DNA from 2 places in the Pradoshia sp. Z6_59 genome. Region 2 is predicted to be linked to the other one. Evidence: riboswitches for the same ligand, from Rfam matches in the RefSeq annotation. Region 2 holds a riboswitch; the other holds the start of a gene.

Region 1 (11,589 bases), on a different contig from region 2:
AAACTGGCTCAGAAGTGACGTACGTAAATGTTGGAGCGAGGGTGGTCACGCTGATTGAATCTGGGGGATATGCTGAGTATGCTGTTGCAGACGCTCGGTCCGTAATTCTCCTGAAAGAAGAACTCGATTTAAAAAAAGTGGTCGCCCTCCCACTTCAAGGTTTGAGTGCCTACCATATTTTAAAAACAATGGGGCAATTGCAAGAGGGTGAAACAGTTCTCGTTCATGCAGCAGCTGGAGGAGTTGGGACTTTAGCAGTCCAATTGGCTAAATTAATGGGCGCAGGGAAGGTAATTGCAACTGCCAGCACAGAAGAAAAGCTGGAGCTTGCACGTTCTCTGGGAGCTGATGTATGTATCAACTATACAAAAGAGGGTTGGTATAAAGAAGTGCTGGAAGCGACAAACGGCCGTGGAGTTAATGTGGCGCTCGAAATGGCTGGCGGTGATATTTTTAAGGAGACACTGAAATGCTTAGCTACGTTCGGGAGATTGGTGATATATGGTGTCGCAAGTGGAGAACAGGCCGTAATGCACCCATCATCCTTAATGGCCAGAAACCAGTCGGTCATTGGATTCTTTCTTCCGCAAATTATGAGAAAGCCAGAACTGCTATTGCCGAGTATGCGTGATCTTTTTTCATTCTTAGAAGAGGGAAAATTAAAATTAATAATAGGTGAAGTCCATCCACTCGATGAAGCAGCAAAAGTGCATGAGTTATTGCAGTCTAGGAAAACAGCAGGAAAGATAATACTTGAAATTCGTCGTTGAATATTAATAGCATTCTTGTAAAGCATGCAGTTCTGGCATGCTTATTTTTATTGTAATAAGAGTATGGATAAATGTGATATTATTCAAAATTATTATATTTGTATAATTTATATTGATATTAAAATGAGTGAAAAACTATTTAATTTGTATTATGTGCCATTGTTTTTACTAGTTCTTATTTTGTAAACTATTATAGTGAAATAAAATATAAGGACTGAAAAAATAATGGAATGGAAAAACATATATCGCGGTATGTTAATGGGAATCAGTGATTTAATTCCCGGTGTAAGTGGAGGAACCATAGCGTTTATATTAGGTATTTATGATCGCTTATTATTATCAATCAGTGGCTTTTTTAGCCGTGACTGGAGAAGGTATCTGGGCTTTTTATTGCCACTCGCAATCGGTATGGGGTTTACTATACTGACGTTTAGCCGATTGATTGATTATTTGCTGGAACATCATCATGAACCGACACAATTCTTTTTTGTAGGATTAATCATCGGTGTACTACCCTTTATTATAAGACAGGCAGAGGTGAAAAAACACTTTACAGGAAAGCATTATGGGGTTGTCGTTTTGGTTGCAATCATGATGGCAGCACTAGGTTTCCTGAAGCCGAATGAATCTGTTGTTATATCTGAAGTAACGCTTTTATCTGGGCTTGGATTATTCTTTTCCGGCTGGCTTGCAAGTATGGCTATGCTGCTTCCAGGCATTAGTGGCTCGTTTATATTATTGTTGCTCGGTGTTTATTCAACTGTTATTTCTGCTTTATCAGATTTAAACTTTTCGATTATTATCCTTGTAGGGGCTGGAGCAGTGGTTGGCTTTATTGTGAGCAGTAAAGCAATCAGCTTTTTACTGAGGGTATATCCACATATGACGTTTGCGGTCATAATGGGATTAATTATTGGATCTATATTTGTGGTCGTTCCTGGATTACCAACAGGAATAGGTACGATATTGCTATGTTGTATAACGTTTGTGTCAGGTCTTTTGGTAACGAAAATCTTTACGAAGTAATGATTGAATAGGAAGTAAAAGGATTGTCTCGTACAATCCTTTTTTATTTTGTTTCGCCTGCATTGTTAAAACAATTAGATAGATAGGAAAATGTCGTTTACGTTTAGAATATTAAGAATTAAGCAGAGGTATAAATTAACTAACAACTTTACAATAAAAAAATATTGGAGGTTGAATTATGATACAAAAGGGACTGAGGTTTATATTTTTGGCATTTTTTATCTTAGCAGTATCAGCATGTGGAAGTGAAAAAGAAGAGACGATAAACGAGGAAAATAAAAAGAATCATACTACAGAAGATGTAAGTACCGATAATAATGAAGGTACCGATGATAAAGAAACAAAAAATGGCGTGGCAGCAAAAGGAGAAGAGCCATCTGTATCCTCTGAGGTGTATCAAGATCGATTTACTTCTGGTAATATGGGTGTGAAAAAGATACTATATGAAAATTTAAAAATGAATGAAACTAAAAATATTGAAGACGTAATCATTACGTTAGAGGGTATACAGTATGCTGAGATCACCCCAACAGAGGCAGTTAAATCAAAGTTCAAAAATTTAAATGAAAGAGACCGTATAGCGCTTACCCTAAAATTAAAGCTTGAGAACAATTCCAAACAACCATTGATATATCAATCCATCCGTTCTTTTTTAAGGGGGAACGATAATCAAATAATCTATCTTCCAGAAACAAATCTTGAGCCGAGCCAACAAGGAGAAATGGCTGCAGGAACATCTAGTGAAAAGCTTCATGTCTTTTTAATAGACAAGGATTTGTTTTCAAAAACGCGAAATTTAAAATTGGAGTTTGGACCATTCCTAAATAGTGAAGGTAAAGATTTATTTGATGGGAAAAAGACAGAATTTGAAATTCCATTACCGAAGTAATAGCCATAAAAAGAACCGTAATTCTGCTTGTCAGAATTACGGTTCTTTCCCTGTGTTAAATATGTTGCAGATTGTTAAGAATTAATCAAATCTGGAGTCACTAAGAATGCGGCCAATCTCTTCCATATGGCCTGTTTCATCGGAGATAAGATCTTCTAGTTTGACAACTAATTCAGTTAAGCCTAATTCCTCAGCTTGTTTCTTGCGTGTTTCGTAGCGATCTATTGTATCTTTTTCTGCCTGATAGGCAGATTCAAGCATTACCTTAACATCAGTGGTTTGTTTAACTTCTGCTGGTGTTACAGTTGGTGTTCCACCCAATGTACTGATTTTTTCTGCAAGATATAAAGCATGTCCCTGTTCATCGGCTATTTCACCTTCAAAGAAAGGTTTCAGTGTTTGTCTGTATAAACCAGAAACCATTGCCGCATAGCTAGAATACATGATTGATGCAGCATATTCGTTTGCTAGATCTTCATTTAAACCATCTATTAATTCTTTTAATTTTTTTTCCATTCTATAATCCACTCCTTCTATATTCTATAATTCAAATGTACCCTACTTTACTACATATTAAGCATTTTTTTTGTGGCAGGATTTTGAAATGTTCAGGAATATTTTTACATAATAAAAAGCCTGATCCGATAAAGGGCCAAGCTTGGATTATTAAGTCAGATTAATTTTGAGAAATTAATACGTTTATTGAGAGCATACATAATTGGAGCACCAATTGTCATGACTGCTAATTCTCCAGCTGCGGTTGTTGCCCATGCAAACCAGAAAGGAAGTTTCAAAACAATATTTAACTCTATAGCAATTAAGAACATGGTAAAAGTAAAAACGAATGTATTAATAGCCATCCTTGCCCAAATATTGCGGACAAATCGGAAGGTTAGAATGGTGATTGTTAATGCTAGTATGGATTGGCCAACACCAAATATTAAATCATATGCACCCATTGATGAGAAAAAGAGGTTAGAGATAAATACTCCTATCACAATCCCATACATGTATTTTTTATTAAATACAATCAAGTGATTGAACATTTCAGGTACTCGAAACTGAATGTTCGAAAATGCGATTGGCTGTACGATTATAGTGACAGCAATATATAAGGCTGCCAAAACTCCATTTACAGCAAGCGTTCTAATATTCATTTTTTTCTCTCCCTTAGTTTTTTATCGTGGGATGGTTACGAACCACGTTTAGTATTTCCGAAGACACCAAATAATCATAAGCATAATAAGATGCATAGTCAACAAAGGATTGTAGTTGGATCATGGCAAAACATCATCGTATAGTTATGATCGACTGGCATAAATCAATAAAAGACGCCGAGAGAAATCTCGGCGTCACAGATATTTAATCGTTAGTTTAATGACTTGGAGTTAACTTTTTTGTATTAATTGGCTTTATGTCATCCTTTTTAAAGATTGTTTTACGAATCCATGGAAGAACGTAATAGTCTCCACCGAATCGGCCGGCATTTGCACCTGCTACAAGAATAACCATTCCCAGTATGATGTAGAGCGGGTTAGTAGATACTGTTCCGCCAAATAAAAACATAAAATTCATTAATAATCCAAAGAAGGCAGCTGTAGTTGTTAAGACACCAAGCAGTAACCCCAGCCCAACTAGAAATTCTCCCCATGGAATTAGGATGTTGATTAACCCTACGTTAGGAATCGCAAATTTTTCAATGAATGAACCATACATCGGATACAGTGCCCCTCCGTCTGGACCAGTTACAGGATTAGCAACAATATTTCCAAGGAATCCGGATGCATCAAATGCTCCGCCTTTAATTTTCTCAAATCCATGAATCATCCATTCATAACCAAGATACAATCTTATAATCAATAATAGTCCGGAGGCATATTTATTAGTTCGTAACCAATTCATCATTTTAAATCACTCCCATATGGATTTAACTGGCTCTAATCCGCGGTTTTTAGTGCCAGTAACTTTCTATACCTTATTTATATACCATATGCTTGATAATGTGGTGTATTATCCCTGTGTTTCATTTTTTGTACAAAAATATGTGAACCTTTTAAGTTAATACTAAAAACAACTTTACAAACGTGATATTGTTCGTTCCTTCACAAACTTTTACGCAATTATCCATTTTGTGTGGTGTATAAGGATAAAAAAACAATACTCTAAATTAAATGACCTATTTAAAAATTTATATATAAGAGTAAAATATATTTAATGATAAAAGGTTAGAAAGAGAACATTTAAGGAAAATAATAGTATAGGTGTTTGAAGGAGGAATGGGAATGAGCTTACAATCAGTTATTATTGAAGCATTACATGTTAAACCGGAAATAAACCCTAAAGAAGAAATCAAAGACAGAGTTGGGTTCCTAAAAAGTTACTTAAAGAAGAGCGGAGCAAAAGGATTTGTTCTAGGAATCAGTGGCGGTCAGGATTCTACATTGGCAGGACGTCTGGCTCAGATGGCTGTGGAAGAACTGCGTGAGGAAGGGTTTGCAGCTAAATTTATTGCTGTCAGACTTCCATATGGAGTACAGCAAGATGAAGAGGATGCTCAGCGTGCTCTGCAATTTATTAAACCAGATGAAAATATTACTTTTAATGTAAAGTCTACTGTCGATGTCATTACGGATCAATACAAAGAAGCAACTAATGAAACATTAACCGATTTTAATAAAGGGAATGTGAAAGCAAGGCTTCGTATGATTGCACAATATGCTATTGGTGGACAAAATGGACTTTTGGTAATAGGAACAGACCATGCTGCTGAGGCAGTGACAGGTTTTTATACAAAATATGGAGACGGCGGAGCTGATGTTCTTCCATTATCGGGATTGTCTAAGCGCCAGGGCAGAGAATTGCTGAAAGAATTGGGAGCTGAGGAAAGACTATATATGAAAGAGCCGACTGCCGATTTGCTGGATAATAAACCGCAGCAAGCTGATGAAACAGAACTTGGCTTAAAATATGATACGATTGACGATTATTTGGAAGGTCGGAAAGTCGATGCTGAAGCTGCATTGAAAATTGAAAAGCAATATTTAAAAACAGAACACAAACGTCAAATGCCTGCATCCATTCATGATAATTGGTGGAAATAACTAACCAAAAAGTAAGCCTGTGATTTTCATAATCATGGGCTTATTCTATTGTAAGGAGAAAATGAATCGTGATTAAGATAACGATATACTGGTATAATTAATTGAAGGAAAATAAAAAACACGAATTGTTTTAGTTAATTATCTGAGGGTATAGGATATAATCTAGTATTATATTTATTTCAAATATGACAAATGTTCCATTTTGCTATCATATTGTATTGAAGATGAAACTTTACCGAAACCATTTTGCAATCAAATTTTATTACACTATATAAGTTATAATGTATTCTATTGAACAAATTTGTGTGAGAGAACCAGGGAGGGGTCGTATGATGAATAATGAAAATAACTTGATTGAAAAGTCCTTATATAAAACCTTATTAACAAACGATAATGCGGCGAATCCGTTGCTTATAATAAGTGAAGAATTTTTGGCAGAACAACAAAAGGAATTGCCTGAGCTATCAACGCTTAGATTTGCTCAGGGAGAGCTTTATTTCCATTATAAAGACTATGAGACTTCCATTTTTAAATGGGAAAAGGTTAGCAATGATCTGGCGCCTTGGGCTATAAAGAATATGGCGGATGCTTACTTTGCAATGGCTATGTATAAAAACGCTGAAGAGCTTTATAAATCTATTGAATCAGACTCGATTATATTGAATACCGAAGTTGGGTTACAGTTATTTGCTCTATATACGAAATTGGATAAAACTGAACTGGCTGATAAAACGATTAAAAAGGTAGTTAAGTTGAATCCAGATGATTCTCAAGTGACAGAAATAGCACGTTCATTCTTTGAAGAGCAACGTGATTGGAATAGTGCAGTTGAACTTGCAGTAAATGAATCCATCCGTACGGAGTCATTGCTTTGGTATGATGTTCTGCAGTCCTATATTGATCAAGGTGTAACGAAAAATATGGAACCTGGCTATTTTTATCAGGTCTTACATAAGCTCTATTCCATTGACAGTGGTCAATTTGAACAACTTGCAGTATCTCTTTGGAACAGCTATAAGGGCGAACCGGCATATTTGCAATGGGTTCAGGGGTTTAATGATTTACTGCAGGATCTTGAACTTGTTCATCCCGAACCATGGTCAGATTTATCCTTCTTATTTAAAGAGGGTTACTTCGAATTAATTAATGGACATAAATTATTAAAAACATTAAAAGGCTTATTACCAAGTTTATTACGTAACTGGCTCCGCATTACAGATAGGAAGCATGCTCTTTTAGCTTCTTCTGCTATATTGGCATGGAATGATAATTTTCCTGGTATGATAGGCCAAGTTGATATTGATCATGCAGAGAGAGTGTTAATGCAGGCTGAAAATAACCGGAATGGCTTGGAGGATAGCGTTCGATTATTTGAGGAACTTGATCAATGGGCAAACCAAAATAATTTATCTGTAAGCGAAAGACAAAAATGGATTATTGATGAGTTATTAGATATAAATGTACAACATATTATGATTGCCGGAACTAGCGGTAGCGGTAAATCTGCCTTAATTCATTCTATCTTAGGAGAAGAGTTATTTGATAAACCAACTTCATCGGCTATCATGTTTAAAAATGCCGAAGAAGAAAGCATAATGGAAGTGACAGACTCTTCAATTAATCCACTAAATCTAGAGGAGCTTGAAGAGAAAGTTTCAAACAGAAACTTTGTTGATAACAAGCCAAGTATCATCGAATACCAGCTTCCGAGCCAATTTTTGGCCGACAATCAAATAGCAATCATCGATACTCCGGGATTCAGCATTGCAAATAATAAAATCCAGGAAGTACGCCGTTATTTGAATATGGCAGATGGTCTTTTACTTGTATTAGATGTAAATGATCCATTTACAAACAAAGAACGCGAAATTGTAATGGCCCTTCATGAACAAGCACCTGATCTGCCAATTCATTTCTTATTAAATAAAATGGATCTTGTTCACAATGATCAGGAGGCTATTCGTATAGTGGATGAAGCATGGTCCAGAATCAGTCCTTACCTGCCGAATGCAACAATCTTTGCTCATTCTGCTCATTATAGAAGCAACAGGCAGCTTTCAGATTTTGCTGAATTTATTAAAATGAATCTAACAAGTAAATATAAGGAAAGCGCACGTACTGCTAAGCTGCTTCACTTTGTACGTGAGACTATATCAAGCTTGCTCGACCAACGATTGGAAAGGGAAGAAAGCTTGATTGAATCCATTCAATGGAATGAGGACCTTTTAGCAAAACTAAATGGTGCGAAGAATCAGATGGAGGATTTGGAGAAAGAAAAAGCCGTATTGTTGCGTAAGACGTTTAAACAAAGGAAGGAAGCCATTCGCCTTGATGTGGAGGCAGCTGTACCTAAAATTCTTCGTGCCAGCAAAGATTTAATTACAGAGGACAGTGATTTCCGCAAGATTCATATAGATTTAAATGAGAAAATGAATGTACGGATACAGGAATACCTGGAGAATACCATTTTGCCTAAGTATTTTTATTCCTTAAAGGATTGGATTACCGAAGCGGAAGTAGAGTTAAAAGAGAGCCAGGCGTATTTAAAAGAAATGGCTGAAGGCTTCAATGCTATTTATCAGGAAGAACGAATGAAAATGGAATGTGATTTCAGAGTGCTGGATGATTGGCGCAGGGATGCAAACCGAATGACGAGCGGTGTACAAATGGAGACCATTAATATACTGCTTCGCCACACACCGCAACAATTATTATTGAAGAGTGCAGGCATGCTATTTGGCTCGATTGCGAATAAAAGTGTTATGTACAATAAATATACAACCTTGATTGAAACACAGGATTATACTGAGGTCGCTCAATTGATTGCAGATAAATTCCTGCTGCAATTTGATATGTTTGAAAAATCGATTACTCGAGATGTTTCAATGTTCTTTGCAGATCCGACAGAAGTAATGAATGGTGCAATGGCAGATACGACTGAGAAAATTGCTGAACATAATGGCGTGCTTGAGAAGATGCGTTCTCAGCCAGAATTGTATCGCGACCCATTAAAGCTATACGAATTGCGATTACGACAATACGAATGGATTTTGATTGGTCAAAAAGAAGTTCAAACTATTTCAAGGTAAAAAAAGGTGATTTTAGGATGGTGGTTAAGCCATTCTAAAATCACCTTTTTATATGTTTAAGAGCTTTCAGATGTTCGCAGTTTATAGAATTTGATGAAATTTTTGAGAACAACCTTTACTACTGAATAAGTAGGTATAGCTATGAGAATTCCTATAAAACCGTATAAAGAACCTGCTACAAGCAGCAATAATATAACCGTCAGCGGGTGGATGTCCAGGCGTTTTCCCATTACCTGAGGTGTAACGAGATGGCCCTCAAGCTGTTGGACAATAACTAATAGGATCAGAACTTTAAAGGCTGTAAATGGGCTGATTAATAGACCTGATATAATCGCAGGGATGGTTCCAAGGAACGGTCCAAGGAAAGGTACAACAGTCAGTAGAGTTGCAAAAATAGCTAAGATTAATGCGTTCTCAAGTCCAATAATTAGATATCCAATATACATCAGGATGCCATCGACAATTGCAACGGTAAATTGCCCGACGATATAAGTGGATAAGGTTTTATCAACATCCCTTAATATTCTGTTGCCCTCGTCCTCTACATTAGCAGGGATATGTTTTAATAAAAACGGTTTAAGTTTATGACCATCCTTAAGAAAATAAAAAACAATAAAGGGAACAATTAAAAGTACAGTAACTATGCTTGTAACCGTTGAAAAAATGGTTACAGCGTGATCAGATAATACTTTAGGAACACTTTCCGCATATTCTTTCCCGTATTGAGTGAGCTTGTCTACGGACAAATAAGTTGAAGCGGCATTCTCATTTATAATTTCCTTTGACTCGGATGTGATTGCTTCTAATCTTTCCGGTATTTTATCGATGAGTTCTTCGCTCTGAGAAACAATGACGGGCCCCAGGAAATGAAAAGCAGCGTAACCCATTCCGCCGATTAATGCATAGATGAGAAGTATACTGATCGTAATCGGCATATACTTACTCAAAAAATGAACGACCGGCCTCAATATATAATATAGGAGCCCAGCTATTAAAATCGGAAAAAAGATAGTTATAATCAGTTTTTGAAAAGGCCATATAAAGTAATCAATCTTCCCTAATAAATAGATAATGATTAGTATTAAAATAGTGCCGGTTGCATACTTATAAAAAGGTTTATTAAACCACATAGAGCACCCCCAAATGTTTAATCAACGTCTTCACATCTATACCCATAATTGGTTTACTTATACTCCAATGTAGAGTAAATAGATGGCGCCATATATCCTGAGAATACAAATAGCGATTATCATTAATAAATAAAGTGATAATCGCTGTTTAGTATTCTAATATATTAATTTCGTGTTCGAAAATGACGATTTACTGCTTTTAATTATAATTCCTAATTTATTAAATGCCTGAGCTACGCTGCTTTCTGTTTGGATACTTGAAAAATCGATTCCAAGCTGGATACTCGTTTGTGCCACCTCGGCACGGATGCCTGTCATGATTACCTCTACGCCAATTAATTTCAGTGCCTCTATCATTTGAAAAAGGCGGTGGGCGACTAAAGTATCAACGATAAATACACCAGATAAATCAATAATTAATGTGGAAATTTGATTGTCTGCACTTTGCTGAAGGGTACTTTCGTTTATAGCTCTGGCTCTGGTGGAATCAATATCACCCACTATCGGCAGTAATCCGATATTTTCAGTCAATTTAATCACAGGAGAACTTAACTCATTGATTAGGTTGGATTGTGAGTGGATTCGCTTTATCAATATGTTTGTATAGTTTTCTGTATAGCTATGTGTAAGTTGATCTATTGTAGAATTAAACTTTTCCTCCCAGAAAAAAATATCTTTAAAGGCAATATCCAAGCTGGTAATATCGATAAATTTTTGGGTGTACTTCCATATAACTCTTCTTAAAAGCCCGGCAGCATTAATAGAATTACTTAGAGGTGTACCGGATTCAAGGCGTACCTCTGCAATAGATAATGTGCGTTCTTTTATTATATAATCTCTCTCTTCTTCTGATTGAAACAAGCTGTTTGCTATTAAAAACAAATATTCTTTAAACTGCTTCTTTAATGCATTAATTGTATGGATAGATCCGTTAAGAGAATAATCTGCTTCAGTACTCTTCGGCATTAGTGAATACCAATCTTCAATTATTTCATCTGAATGAGTAATCAAATAATCATATAAGGCTTTTGATTTAGTTTCCATAATGACCTCTTTTCTTTACCATTCTATATTCAATATTTTGCGTGTATTATGAGAAAAACACAATTAATTAATTACTATTTTTAGAAGAAAAACATGGTTTATTTTAAAGGAATTTGTAGTTTTGACTTTTAGTGTAATAAAATACAAAAAAATCAAAATTAAATTGCGTATTCTTGTAAGCAACCTTATAATGTTATTCATAGACTTTTCTGAATATTTAAAATAGAAAACAAGAGGGGGCGTCATTTTGAAAAAGAAATCATTATTTATGTTTATTATGATAGCTATTATTACTGTCATTGCAGCTTGCGGTTCGAAAGAGGAAGAGAGTGCCGGCGGTGAAGGCGGTACAGATAAGACGTTGAGAGTCGTGACTGATGCGGCATATTCACCATTTGAATTCCAGAAGGAAGGTAAATTGGTTGGTTTTGACGTTGATATTGTGAATGCTGTGGCGAAGGAAGCCGGTTTTAAAGTGAATATTGAACATGTAGGATGGGATCCATTATTTGTCGAGATTAAAAACAAAAGGGCAGCGTT
Region 2 (11,589 bases):
TGTAACTCATCATCTTTTTGATAACTGTAATACTCCATTGGATATTTTGATGATGCTTTCAAATTGCTTGATCTTCCCCACCCATCATCAGGCAGAGTTGTTTCCAGTCTTACATTATACACATAATAAAGCAGCAACATGATAAAACCTGTAATAATTGGTATAATTATGGCCTTCTTACTCAAATGAATCCCCCTTAATCTCTAGATCTTTATACTCATTTAAATAATATCACTATATTAGTTTGATTTGATAGAATTTTCTATAAATTACAATTGTTTAAATTTTAATTTATAGAAATCTTGTTAAATCTCCGTAAAATATGTTAACCTATTACTTAAATTAGTTTACTTATTTTCGATTGAGGTGACTGTCTATGGCTCATGATAAAACGAAAAAGCTAGTTCTCACAGCAATGTGTGCATCCATCATCTGTCTGTTAGCCCAAATCACCATTCCTTTGCCTCTGATTCCTATTACAGGACAAACATTAGCCGTTGGGATTGTGGCAACCATCTTGGGATCCAAACATAGCACGATTACAGTATTAGTCTATTTAACACTCGGTCTTATAGGCTTACCTGTATTCTCTCAATTCACTGGCGGATTGGGCATTTTATTTGGACCAACGGGCGGTTACTTAATCGGATTCATTCCAACAGCTTTTCTGATTGGGCTATGGTTAGAAAAAACATCCTATACATACAGTCAAGCTTTTCTCGCAAACCTAATCGGTATGTGTATCACCTTAGCCATTGGATGCATTTGGTTAAAAGGATTTGCGGCGCTATCCTGGCAGGAAGCATTAGTAACAGGTATTTATCCATTTTTACCAGTCGGCATTATTAAAGCTATCCTTGCCGCATGGTTCGGCATCACTATAAGGCAGCGCTTGAACTCTGCTAAACTATTACCAGCTCAAGCTAAAAGATACTCCACCTAATTCATAGGGAGGAGTATCTTTTGGTATATTGGGAGGGTGTTATTCACTATAAGACGGTTAAAGTATGTTTTTATCAGCTTCTCTATTACTGACTATATTTCTACTTGTTAACTTAAAAATAACTAGATACTCCATAAAGAATATGAACAAAACTATATAATTGTGCTGTAAAACCAATAAAGGGCACCCTATTTGAGTGCCCGCTATAATCATCCATATTATTTAATTTTGTAGTAACCAACGTTCTATTCATTTCTTCATGCAATTACCTAACAAAAATATTATTCTTTTACCTAAACAATTCACGTTCTTAGTGAATCTTTTAGAAAAGCTTCTATATACTCCACGTTCGTTATCTTTTTATTACATTCGCTGCTATCGACACATATAAGATTACCTATAGACTTGTAATAATCTGGGTTGTTCATTTTTTTCGCTTTTGTTACAGTGGAAAAATAGGCAACCTCCCCAATATTATTACAAAAGGAACAAATATTTTTCGTGCTGGTCGGTGCAAGCTGACATACGATACCGACCATTTTCTCCTCCATTTCATAAATTATAAATTTTTTATTGGATCTTAGGTCGTTCCAGCTTAAATAGGTCAACTCGTTGTGGTCTATATTTGATAAATCAGGCAGCTTTAATTTTTTCTGTTTCGGGAATAATTTTTTTAACTGGCTCTCTGTAATTTGTGGAAAAGTAAGCACACAGTCCTCAAGACGCTGTACGTACGCTTCATACTCTCTATCTGTTTTCAGCATAGATAAATCAAGCATTTCCGTTATTCCTGTTCTTTTATCTGGAAATAGGTCCAGAATTTTTACATTTGCTAAGGAAACGACAGCGTCCAAAATATTTTGAGGTATATTCTTTTTCTTACTATCCTTTATTAAGGCAATCTGTTCTTTTATAAAATTTAATTGTTCATTTTTAATAAATTTTTCATTCATCACATAAATCTCCAATCTGGACGATTTTCTTTATTCCCTTATATTAAACTATAAAGCCATTTTATAATATGAATAAAATGACTTAAAATAGATGGCTTGTTCATTTCATCTTTTAAAAAATGTCACGTTATCACCATTTCCTCTATCTTCCTTTCGTTTTTTCTGAAATACAAATTATATTTAAAGTCACACAATGGATTATCCAACAACCAATTTATGTAAAGAATTAAATAAAACTTTGTAGAATTATATATATAGCAATAATTTATATGAAATTAGGTGAAGAGATTTTGAAAAGCAGCATATGGGATAAAGATGTAGATTACAAACCACTACCGGTCACTGATTCAATTATTGAAATGGCCGAAAAAAAGCTGGGTGTTAAACTTCCAGAATCCTACATAAAATTATTAAAAGATCAAAACGGCGGGAGTATCATCTACAATGCTCATCCCGCTCCCAAGCATGAAGTATTTGACGATTTATTCATAGAAGTAGAATACCTCGATGGAATTGGCAAAAATGGAGGAATACTAGATAGTGAAGAATTAATAGAAGAATGGGAAATGCCTAAAGGCCTTGTTTTGTTTAATGGTGATGGTCATTACTGGCTGGCCTTTGATTATCGGCATACTTCTTCAAATCCGCCAATTGTGTACGTAGATAATAATGATGAGATTTCACAAGTAATAACAATCGCTAGAAACTTTGACGATTTTCTAGAAAACTTATATGTAGTGGAAATAGAATTACCAGATGACGAAGACTATTCTATTGTGACATATAGTAAGGAAGACTTTGAATCGTTAATCGAACATGATGATGCTGAAACACTTTCTGAAATTATCCAATTTGATACTATTGATGAGGAAGCAGATTTAGATTGGTATGGCGAAAAGTTATTACAATTGAGCGAACATCCTGATGATGATTTAAGGATCTCTATAGCTAATAAAATTTGGAATGATTATACTTACCAATTTAGTGAAGATACCTTAAAGAAATTCATTGAACTATTTAAAAATGATACAGATTCTGATGTGAGAAGCTATGCTGATATGATTACAGAAAAAATTAATTACTCTATAGAAGATTTAAAGATGGAAATGGTAAGAGAAAATACTGATTATGGTTACAATGTCGTATCCAGCTTTATGTATAAAGACAATAGCTACCATGTTATACAGAAAGATAATAAATGGATATTGGAAAGTCTCACTGGTGCAGATCAGTCATTCGATTCAATAGAACAATTCTTTAAAGAGGCAACATTGGGGGGAATCCCTCTTACCGATGCTTGGGTAGAAGTTAAGATAATATAAGCTTTTTTAAGAAAAGAAAAAATTACAGTGTACTAATTAGAGCACTCTAACCTATAAAAAGATCCTGACCTCTAAAGTTGATCAGGATCTGATTATTTTGGATTATTTCCCTTCACTTATCTAGACGATAAAACATATCCAGAGATCCTCCTTTATCTAATCTTCATCAATTCTTATTTATCTACCATTTTGTAATTTTCAAAGTGCCAATCTCAATAACAACCATCATTTCCTTTTGGCATTCATTGGTAAACTAACCGTCCACCCTATTAAAGTTGGATGCATTGTTCATTAAATGATTCTTAAATACCAGGTGTAACATTATATATTTTTCTACAATAAACTCTCGTTTCACTCTCTATGCTTATCTCATTTATTAAGTATGGGTCAATTCAGTCCTTCTACTGATTGATATTTAATAAATATTTCCAAATATTATTGTATAATCTGTTCTAAATACTGTAAAATTTAATTGTCTGAATATTTAACGGTTTCTATTTAGGGGTTTTGTTATTTTGCGCGGATACTACTCAAAGGGGGATTTTTTAATGGGTTGGGATTACGAATATGATGTAGTAGTAGTCGGTTCTGGAGCAACAGGTTTTTCTGCCGCCATTACTGCAAAAAAAGAGGGATTAAGTACACTGCTAATTGAAAAGGAAAAGCATTTTGGAGGAGCTTCTGCTTTATCAGGCGGCGGTGTATGGGTTCCGAATAACAGATATTTAGTTGAGGCTGGTGTAGCCGATAGTTTTGAAGAGGCTAAATTATATTTAGATTCCACTGTAGGTGATTTAGTAAGTGATACAATTAAAGAAACCTATTTGAAAAAAGGGATCGAAATGCTGGATTATATGCATAATTTAAGCCCACATATGAGATTCTCCTATGCAAATAATTACTCTGACTATTACCCGACACATCCGGGTGGAAAAGGGATCGGCCGGTCGATCGAGCCCAAAGTAATTGATTTAAATAAATTAGAAGATTGGAAGAGCAAGCTTCTCCCTCCTGCTATGGATACAAAAGGTTTCGTTATGACAGGACAGGATTTCGTTAAAGTGAATATGATCACCAGGTCCTGGGCAGGAAAAAGAGCTTCTTTAACACTTGGATGGCGATTAATTAAGCATAAATTATTCAAAAAAGATTATGCCGCATTAGGTAGAGCTTTAATAGCTCGATTGGCTCTAACTTACAAAGATTTAAACGGTGAAATTTGGCTTGATTCACCATTTGTTGATTTTATTTACGAAAACGATAAAGTAACAGGCCTAATCGTAAACAAAAACGGTAAACAAGTAACAATCAAAATCAATAAAGGCTTAATTTTTGGATCAGGTGGATTTTCTCGGGATCAAGAAAAGAGAGATAAATATCTTCCAAGTCCACAAGATGTGAGTTGGACAAGCTCACCAAAAGGTCAAACTGGTGATATTATTGAGCCTTTCGCAAAATTGAATGCGAAGTTTGGTTTAATGGACAGAGTTTGGGGTGCACCTACTGTCATTAATCATTTGGGTATGCCATTTTTCTTAGTAGCGGATAGAGGCTTGCCGAATATGATTATCGTTGACCAAGACGGAAATCGTTATATCAATGAACCGACTCCATATCATGAATTCGTTGATAAAATGTATGAGCATAATGAAAAAACAGACGGGAAAGCCATCACTTCCTGGATTATTTTAGATGCAAGGGCTAAGAAAAGATATATCTTTACCGGCCTCTTCCCTGGGCAAGATTTCCCTCAAGCATACTATGACAATGATATTGTTTTGAAAGGGAACACAGTCGAGGAATTAGAAAATAAATTAAATATTCCAAAAGGAAATTTAGTTAAAACAATGAACAGATTCAATGAATTTGCTCGAAATGGTAAGGATTTAGATTTCCATAGAGGTGAAACGCCACATGATCGATATTACGGCGATCCTTCTTTGCCAAATCCAAATTTACTTGAAATCAATGAGGCCCCCTACTATGCAATGAAAGTCTACCCAGGGGATATCGGCACTAAAGGCGGGGTAGTTACAGACGAATTAGCAAGGGTTGTCAAAGAAGACGGCACTGTATTTGATAATGTATACGCTTGTGGTAACTGCTCATCATCCATTATGGGTCATTCTTATCCTGGACCAGGAGCAACATTGGGACCAGGTATGACCTTTGGTTACGTAGCTTCCATGCACTGTAAGCATAAAAAATAAAGGACACTTCAACATCATGGACAAAAGCATTTGAATAACATATGAACTGCCCCGTAAAAGTTAGACACTAATCTAATTTTTACGGGGGGTTTTTTTATGGCAAAATTAACTGTTGAACAAAGGATCCAAGCAGTTCAACGTTATGTAAATGGATATGAAACCATGAATGCAATTGCGAAAGATATTGGTGTTACAACACGGGTTATCGGTGACTGGGTTCGCCTTTATCAAGCGAACGGTATAGAGGCATTCTTAAAACCCTATACAAACTATTCTGCTGAGTATAAAATGAGTGTACTAAATTATATGATCGAAACAGGTACATCTTCAATTGACACAGCTGCGATATTTAACATTTCATCTCCAGGCATGATTCGAAATTGGAAGAAGAAGTTTGAAATTGGCGGTTATGAAGCCCTTGTTTCTAAGAAAAAGGGGCAATCATCCATGAAAAAGAACACGAAAAAAACAATGAAGCCTGTACCGGCTGAAGGATCTGTAGAAGAACTTGAAGCACGTATAAAGCAACTGGAAATGGAGAATGCATATTTAAAAAAGTTAAACACTTTAGTTCAAATGCAAGAAAAATTACCAACCAAATCAAAGCGCAAGTAATTTATGAACTAAAGGAAATCTATGAAGTGGTGGAATTAATCAAAGTCGCTGATATTCCACGCAGCACTTATTATTATTGGGAAAAGTGTCAATACTAATTCAGATGCTTTTGTCTTTTTTCTTACGATTTGTTCGTGCGATTTGTTCGTGGGAAGATTTCAAGTCCCATAATTCTCAAGTTTCCCTTTAATTACTTCTAGATGATTCAGATTTCCCCAAAAGACACGTTGGAAATAATAACCTTCCTCTCCCCACCTAGGATTTAATCCTTTTTACGGTATGGAATGTATGAGATAGACTTTTTAATACCTGAAACAGAAGTAATAATTTAAATAATGATTAAGATGCTTTCGCCAGATGTTTTTCTTTATAAGACAACCCTTTCCCTAATAGATAAGCACCAATCATTTGCATAACCGTTTTCACGATAATCTGACCAATAATTGCCGCTGGTACAGCTGACCAAGGAATATACCCAGCTCCTAATGGGCTTAGTCCGACAATGACGAACACAACTGAATCTAATAAACCTCCAACCATTCCACTATAAAAGACACGCCAAGCCATCGGCAGTTTTAAACGTGTATAAATTTCTGTATCTGTTGTTTCTGCGATTAAGAATGATAGCGCAGAAGCTGCGACGATAATTAGGGTATCTCCTAATAAATACGATGCAGTAGCTGATAATACTAAGGCTAAGAAAATAAAACCATATGTCCTCTTACGACCAAGTTTATTTTGGACCAAATCACGGAAGATAAATGTTGCACCAATTAAGAACGAGCCCATTGGAATAATGAATATCCAAAATTCAAATGGCGCAAAGCGGGCTGTCAGTACATTTGCCGTTACAATTGATACTAAATAAAATAGAATGCGTATCATTTTGATCCTCCTATATGCTGTTTGGTATGTAAATATGTGTGCATTCCTTGTAGACGCAGCTTACAAGCGGGACACTCACCACAGCCGTCCGCTTTAATACCGTGATAACACGTTAAGGTCTTTTCTTTTACAAAATCAAATGCACCAAATTCATCTGCTAAGGACCATGTCTCTGCTTTGTTCAACCACATTAAAGGTGTATGTATAACAAATGCTTCTTCCATTGATAAATTTATTGTGACGTTTAACGATTTTATAAAAATATCGCGACAATCTGGATATCCACTAAAATCTGTCTCGCAAACACCTGTAATAATATGCTTTGCACCGATTTGTTTCGCTAATACACCTGCAAAAGATAAAAATAATAAATTGCGGCCCGGTACAAATGTTGATGGCAACCCACCTTCCGCACCATCCTTCACCTCAATATCAGCGCGTGTTAATGCATTTGGAGCAAGTTGATTTAGTAATGACATATCTAAAATGTGATGATGGACGTTTAATTCATTAGCGATTTGCTTTGCACATTCAATTTCTAATGCATGTCGTTGTCCATAATTAAATGTCACAACCTCAACCTCTTTAAATTTTTTTAATGCCAAAAACAAGCAGGTCGTACTATCCTGTCCGCCACTAAACACGACTAATGCTTTTTCTTGCTTCATTGATCATTCTCCATTCAAATGAAAAACAGCACTAAGATAGATGCGCTGTTCTTCTTAGTTTTTTATAGAGGGTTGCTAACAACCTCTCCCTTGGCTATAAGGATTTTATTGATATTTTCATAACCTGCAGTTAGCGATTATCAATTTTTTCTGGATATAAATCGTGATTCATTAAACGATAATTTGCTATTTCTTCAAACTTCGTACCTGGACGGCCATAGTTACACCAAGGGTCAATTGAAATACCCCCACGTGGAGTAAATTTACCCCACACCTCGATATAACGTGGATCTAGCAGTTTAATTAAGTCATTCATAATGATATTGACACAGTCTTCGTGGAAATCTCCATGGTTACGGAAACTAAATAAATATAATTTTAGTGACTTACTTTCTACAATTTTTTTATCCGGAATATACGAAATATACATGGTCGCGAAATCCGGTTGCTGCGTAATTGGACAGAGACTTGTAAACTCAGGGCAATTAAACTTAACAAAATAATCCCGGTCTGAATGTAAATTATCTACAGACTCTAATACTTCAGGTGCATAATTAAATGCATACTTCACATTTTGATTTCCTAATAACGTTAAATCCTCTAATCCTTCTGTTTGATGCCGACCAGACATAAATAACCCTCCTTGAATTAGATATCTAATCATTCCAAGGAGGGGCATGCTCTTTTTCTATAAAAATAACTACTTAGAAAGTCAAAAAAGCCACGTCCAATATATGGACATGGCGAGAATGACATGTATCCATAGTTTTTTATAGAGGGTATCCGCTATGAACCTCTCCTGAAATTCTTCAGATATTATTTTAATTATCTCTTATCATACCACACCCATTAATGGATATAAAAGGAAAAATAAAAAAGATAACTGATTGTAATATACTCAATAAAAAATCTCATACTAGTCTCCGCTATAAAGTTATTTACAATCCTTCTCCATAAAATGCTCATCTGACTAGTCCTACTGATTGATGGGATTAATCCGTTTTTTAATTTACGCTGCCATCTATTCTGTTTAAAAACAATGTCCTACTTAAACAACACCACAGAGGGATGGACCATTTATTTTATTCCGCTTGTTGAATCGTTCCTTTTAATACTTTAGGAAGATTAATATTACCATCCAAATATTTTCTTAAGGAAAACATTTTTGGTTCACTATTCTCCCCTACACCAACGATAAGACTTAATTCCTTTGGCAAATAAACAACTGTATGCAATGTTCCAAAGTACTCTTTATAGTAGTTAAAAAATAAAGGAGAATTGCCGTCATTAAAATGACGATACGCTGTTAAAGGAGAAAGTTCCTCTGTTAATAGACTGCTTACATACTCTTTACGTTTTATGGATCCTTGTATCTCTTTCTCATTTTTGTCTTGCAATGTTTTCGATTGAAAATGATTTGTACATATTAACGGAGGGCCGTAATTAAAAATCTGTTTCTGAGGAGAGGCTTCTACTATTACACCTTTTCCGCTCGGATCAGTAATAGAATAATTGTAGCAATATCCATGGGGAAGTATTGAAATAAGGTCGATTGCTTCTTCTATACTAGCACACTGATCCAATAGTATTCTTACAATTGTTGTCGCAAGAAAACCTTCTGATTTATGTTCACTGTTTACAAAATGTAATCCAACAACAAGCCCTTTTTCATTCATCCCATCAAGTCTGCCAATTACCTGCTGACTAAATCCAACACTGGCATAGCCATCAGCTGGTTTAGAGAAAACAAGTCTTGCATCATAAAGCTCAGGGCTAAAATCATAGTTTCGCACATAATAGTCATCCTTTATGAATGCCGTGCAACCCATTGCTGGAAAATTTACATCATAGCCACTATACAGCCTAATGATGGTGTCTAACTCCATATCCAGTCCTTCCGCCAAACCTCTAAGTTCCTCTAAAAGATTCGGTGACATGTCCTTTAGTATTTCTTTTGCTATCTTCGTATTTGAAGTAGTGCTCAAATCCTCAAGTAAACGCAGTTGATTTGAAAGCAGTGTCGACTTAATTTCTTCACTTTGCTTTAGCCCATATTCAAAAGGGCTTCCCTTTAACTCTACTAGTCTGATTATCAACTCTTCCATTCGTAATTCTCCCCTTCTTTGCTTGTCTCGATTGTAGTCCTCGTTACAAATCCAAATCATCTCATTTAACTATCACGTTCTCTCGAAACATTTCTAACTTTCTGGGATTCTTCACCATTCTATTCTGGATATTGTCTCACTAAAAAATAAGTAATTTAGAAATCTTTCTTGCCTATCTCTCATACTCACAATGTTCCAGAAGCACTTACTATAGCTGGATACCTTTGATTATACAGTTTATCTATATCCAAATAAAGGAAGTATCGTTTCACTATTTGTTATCCTATAAACCAGACTGGTATACAAGTTCTTGTATCGCTAATACTGGATATGTTACTATTTTATATACTTATATAAGATAAATCGCTTATCGGAGGAAACATATATGATTATCGATCAATTATCAAATGCTCCATTATATGATGGAGTGCATCCAAGATTAAAGAAAGCCTTTGCTTTTTTAATGGAAAATGATTTGCAGGCTTTGCCGGTAGGAAAGTATGAAATTGAAAATGACAAGGTCTTCGTAATGATTCAAGAGTATGATACAAAGCTTATTGAAGACTGTCGCATGGAAGCTCATTATTCATATACAGATATCCAATACGTCATTAAAGGCGAGGAAAGAATGGTTTATACAAATAAGGAAGATACAGAAGTCGTAGAGGAACAAAAAGAAAATGATGTAATGTTCTTAAATGGCGACGGTAACCATCTTATCGTGAAAGAGGGATGTTTTGCTGTGTTTATGCCTCAAGACGCTCATATGCCAGGTGTTTGTGTGCAACAACCACAAGCTGTAAAAAAAGCAGTAGTAAAAGTATTGTGCGATTAATGTAAGAGGCAAAATCATTGAGCTGATTTTGCCTCTTCTTTTGATTTAGCTCGTTTTGTATTCATTTTTGTTCAACACAAGAAAATATTTAACATTTTTAGGAAAAACGTTTGGGGTTTAACAAACGATAAGCCCTCTTGAAATGCTAAAAATCCCTTTTCTACTAGACGAAAAGGGATTTGGATTTTGGTTAAAAGATCTTTTTGAATGTGGTTGAAGCATGATCGGTCAAAATGTGTGCAGTAGACGAAAGCATATTCCCGACAATAAAGGACAAGATAGACAATTTATGTTCAATGACAATCTCCTCTAATTGGTCTATATATGCAGCATATGGCACACCTGTCAGGATACTCATTGCACCCGCTCCTAACATAATCCAAGCCGTTACATAAAGATACCGAATGATATCTCCAATCACATACCCATGTGTCCAGATGGAGCGATGCTTCAATTTTTGGTAGGGAATCCACATGAATCGTAAGAATCCCCATCGCCGATACGGATTGCTTTTTATATCCAAATCAGGGTTCATCCAATAGGTGCCGAAGAGATATCCTATTATCACGGATATCCCATGTACATAGTGCTGTGAACTGATCAACACGGCCCCGATTCCAATTGCTAAAAATATTAGATTAATTTTCTTATGCGCTCTCCCGTTTGCCATCCTAATCCTCCGTTTTGTTCTCTTATGGCGGCTCTATTGAACCAGCCATTGTTTTCCATTATAGGGGATAATCAGAGCAGGGAACACATTTTCGCTCAAAACAAACGTTCGCTCTTTCATTCGTCGCTGGAAAAATAAAAAAAGCCAAGAATCTTGGCTTTCATAGAGCTTTTGTTTAGACACGAAACAGCGTTGTAGGATGAATTTTCCCAGATTTAAAAGCTCCCTTACTTTTGTTGAATAAAAGAAATAATATCAATATATAAGGCTGTCATTTCTTCAGGTGTTTTATCTAGACCATTTTGGACCCATTGTTCGATTAATCCTAAAAAAGCAGATGTAATAAACGATAAAAAATAGTCCATAGAACCTATTAACCTTGT

Evidence for each region. Region 2 has a riboswitch for preQ1 ahead of queF (preQ(1) synthase). Riboswitches for the same ligand answer to the same signal wherever they lie in the genome.
Region 1: another riboswitch for preQ1. It lies ahead of AC4D4B_RS15110 (QueT transporter family protein); the one in region 2 lies ahead of queF (preQ(1) synthase).

What each region holds. Positions count from the first base shown of each region.
Region 1 is NZ_JBZCPP010000016.1:50,914-62,502, reverse strand. It holds gene AC4D4B_RS15130 (quinone oxidoreductase family protein) at 1-770, shown strand, start outside; gene AC4D4B_RS15125 (DUF368 domain-containing protein) at 996-1,796, shown strand; gene AC4D4B_RS15120 (DUF5068 domain-containing protein) at 1,975-2,685, shown strand; gene AC4D4B_RS15115 (ferritin-like domain-containing protein) at 2,767-3,201, opposite strand; gene AC4D4B_RS15110 (QueT transporter family protein) at 3,357-3,842, opposite strand; PreQ1 riboswitch class I at 3,850-3,894, opposite strand; gene AC4D4B_RS15105 (DoxX family membrane protein) at 4,060-4,590, opposite strand; gene nadE (NAD(+) synthase) at 4,968-5,786, shown strand; gene AC4D4B_RS15095 (GTPase domain-containing protein) at 6,116-8,875, shown strand; gene AC4D4B_RS15090 (AI-2E family transporter) at 8,932-10,005, opposite strand; gene AC4D4B_RS15085 (STAS domain-containing protein) at 10,162-11,049, opposite strand; gene AC4D4B_RS15080 (basic amino acid ABC transporter substrate-binding protein) at 11,297-11,589, shown strand, end outside.
Region 2 is NZ_JBZCPP010000001.1:289,540-301,128, reverse strand. It holds gene AC4D4B_RS01540 (hypothetical protein) at 1-185, opposite strand, end outside; gene AC4D4B_RS01535 (biotin transporter BioY) at 377-943, shown strand; gene AC4D4B_RS01530 (FusB/FusC family EF-G-binding protein) at 1,246-1,896, opposite strand; gene AC4D4B_RS01525 (SMI1/KNR4 family protein) at 2,166-3,218, shown strand; gene AC4D4B_RS01520 (FAD-dependent oxidoreductase) at 3,767-5,428, shown strand; gene AC4D4B_RS01515 (transposase) at 5,525-6,043, shown strand; gene AC4D4B_RS01510 (VUT family protein) at 6,383-6,925, opposite strand; gene queC (7-cyano-7-deazaguanine synthase QueC) at 6,925-7,596, opposite strand; PreQ1 riboswitch class I at 7,645-7,688, opposite strand; gene queF (preQ(1) synthase) at 7,727-8,227, opposite strand; PreQ1 riboswitch class I at 8,353-8,399, opposite strand; gene AC4D4B_RS01495 (C45 family autoproteolytic acyltransferase/hydrolase) at 8,679-9,701, opposite strand; gene AC4D4B_RS01490 (NanQ anomerase/TabA/YiaL family protein) at 10,087-10,536, shown strand; gene AC4D4B_RS01485 (metal-binding protein) at 10,727-11,206, opposite strand; gene AC4D4B_RS01480 (TetR/AcrR family transcriptional regulator) at 11,434-11,589, opposite strand, start outside.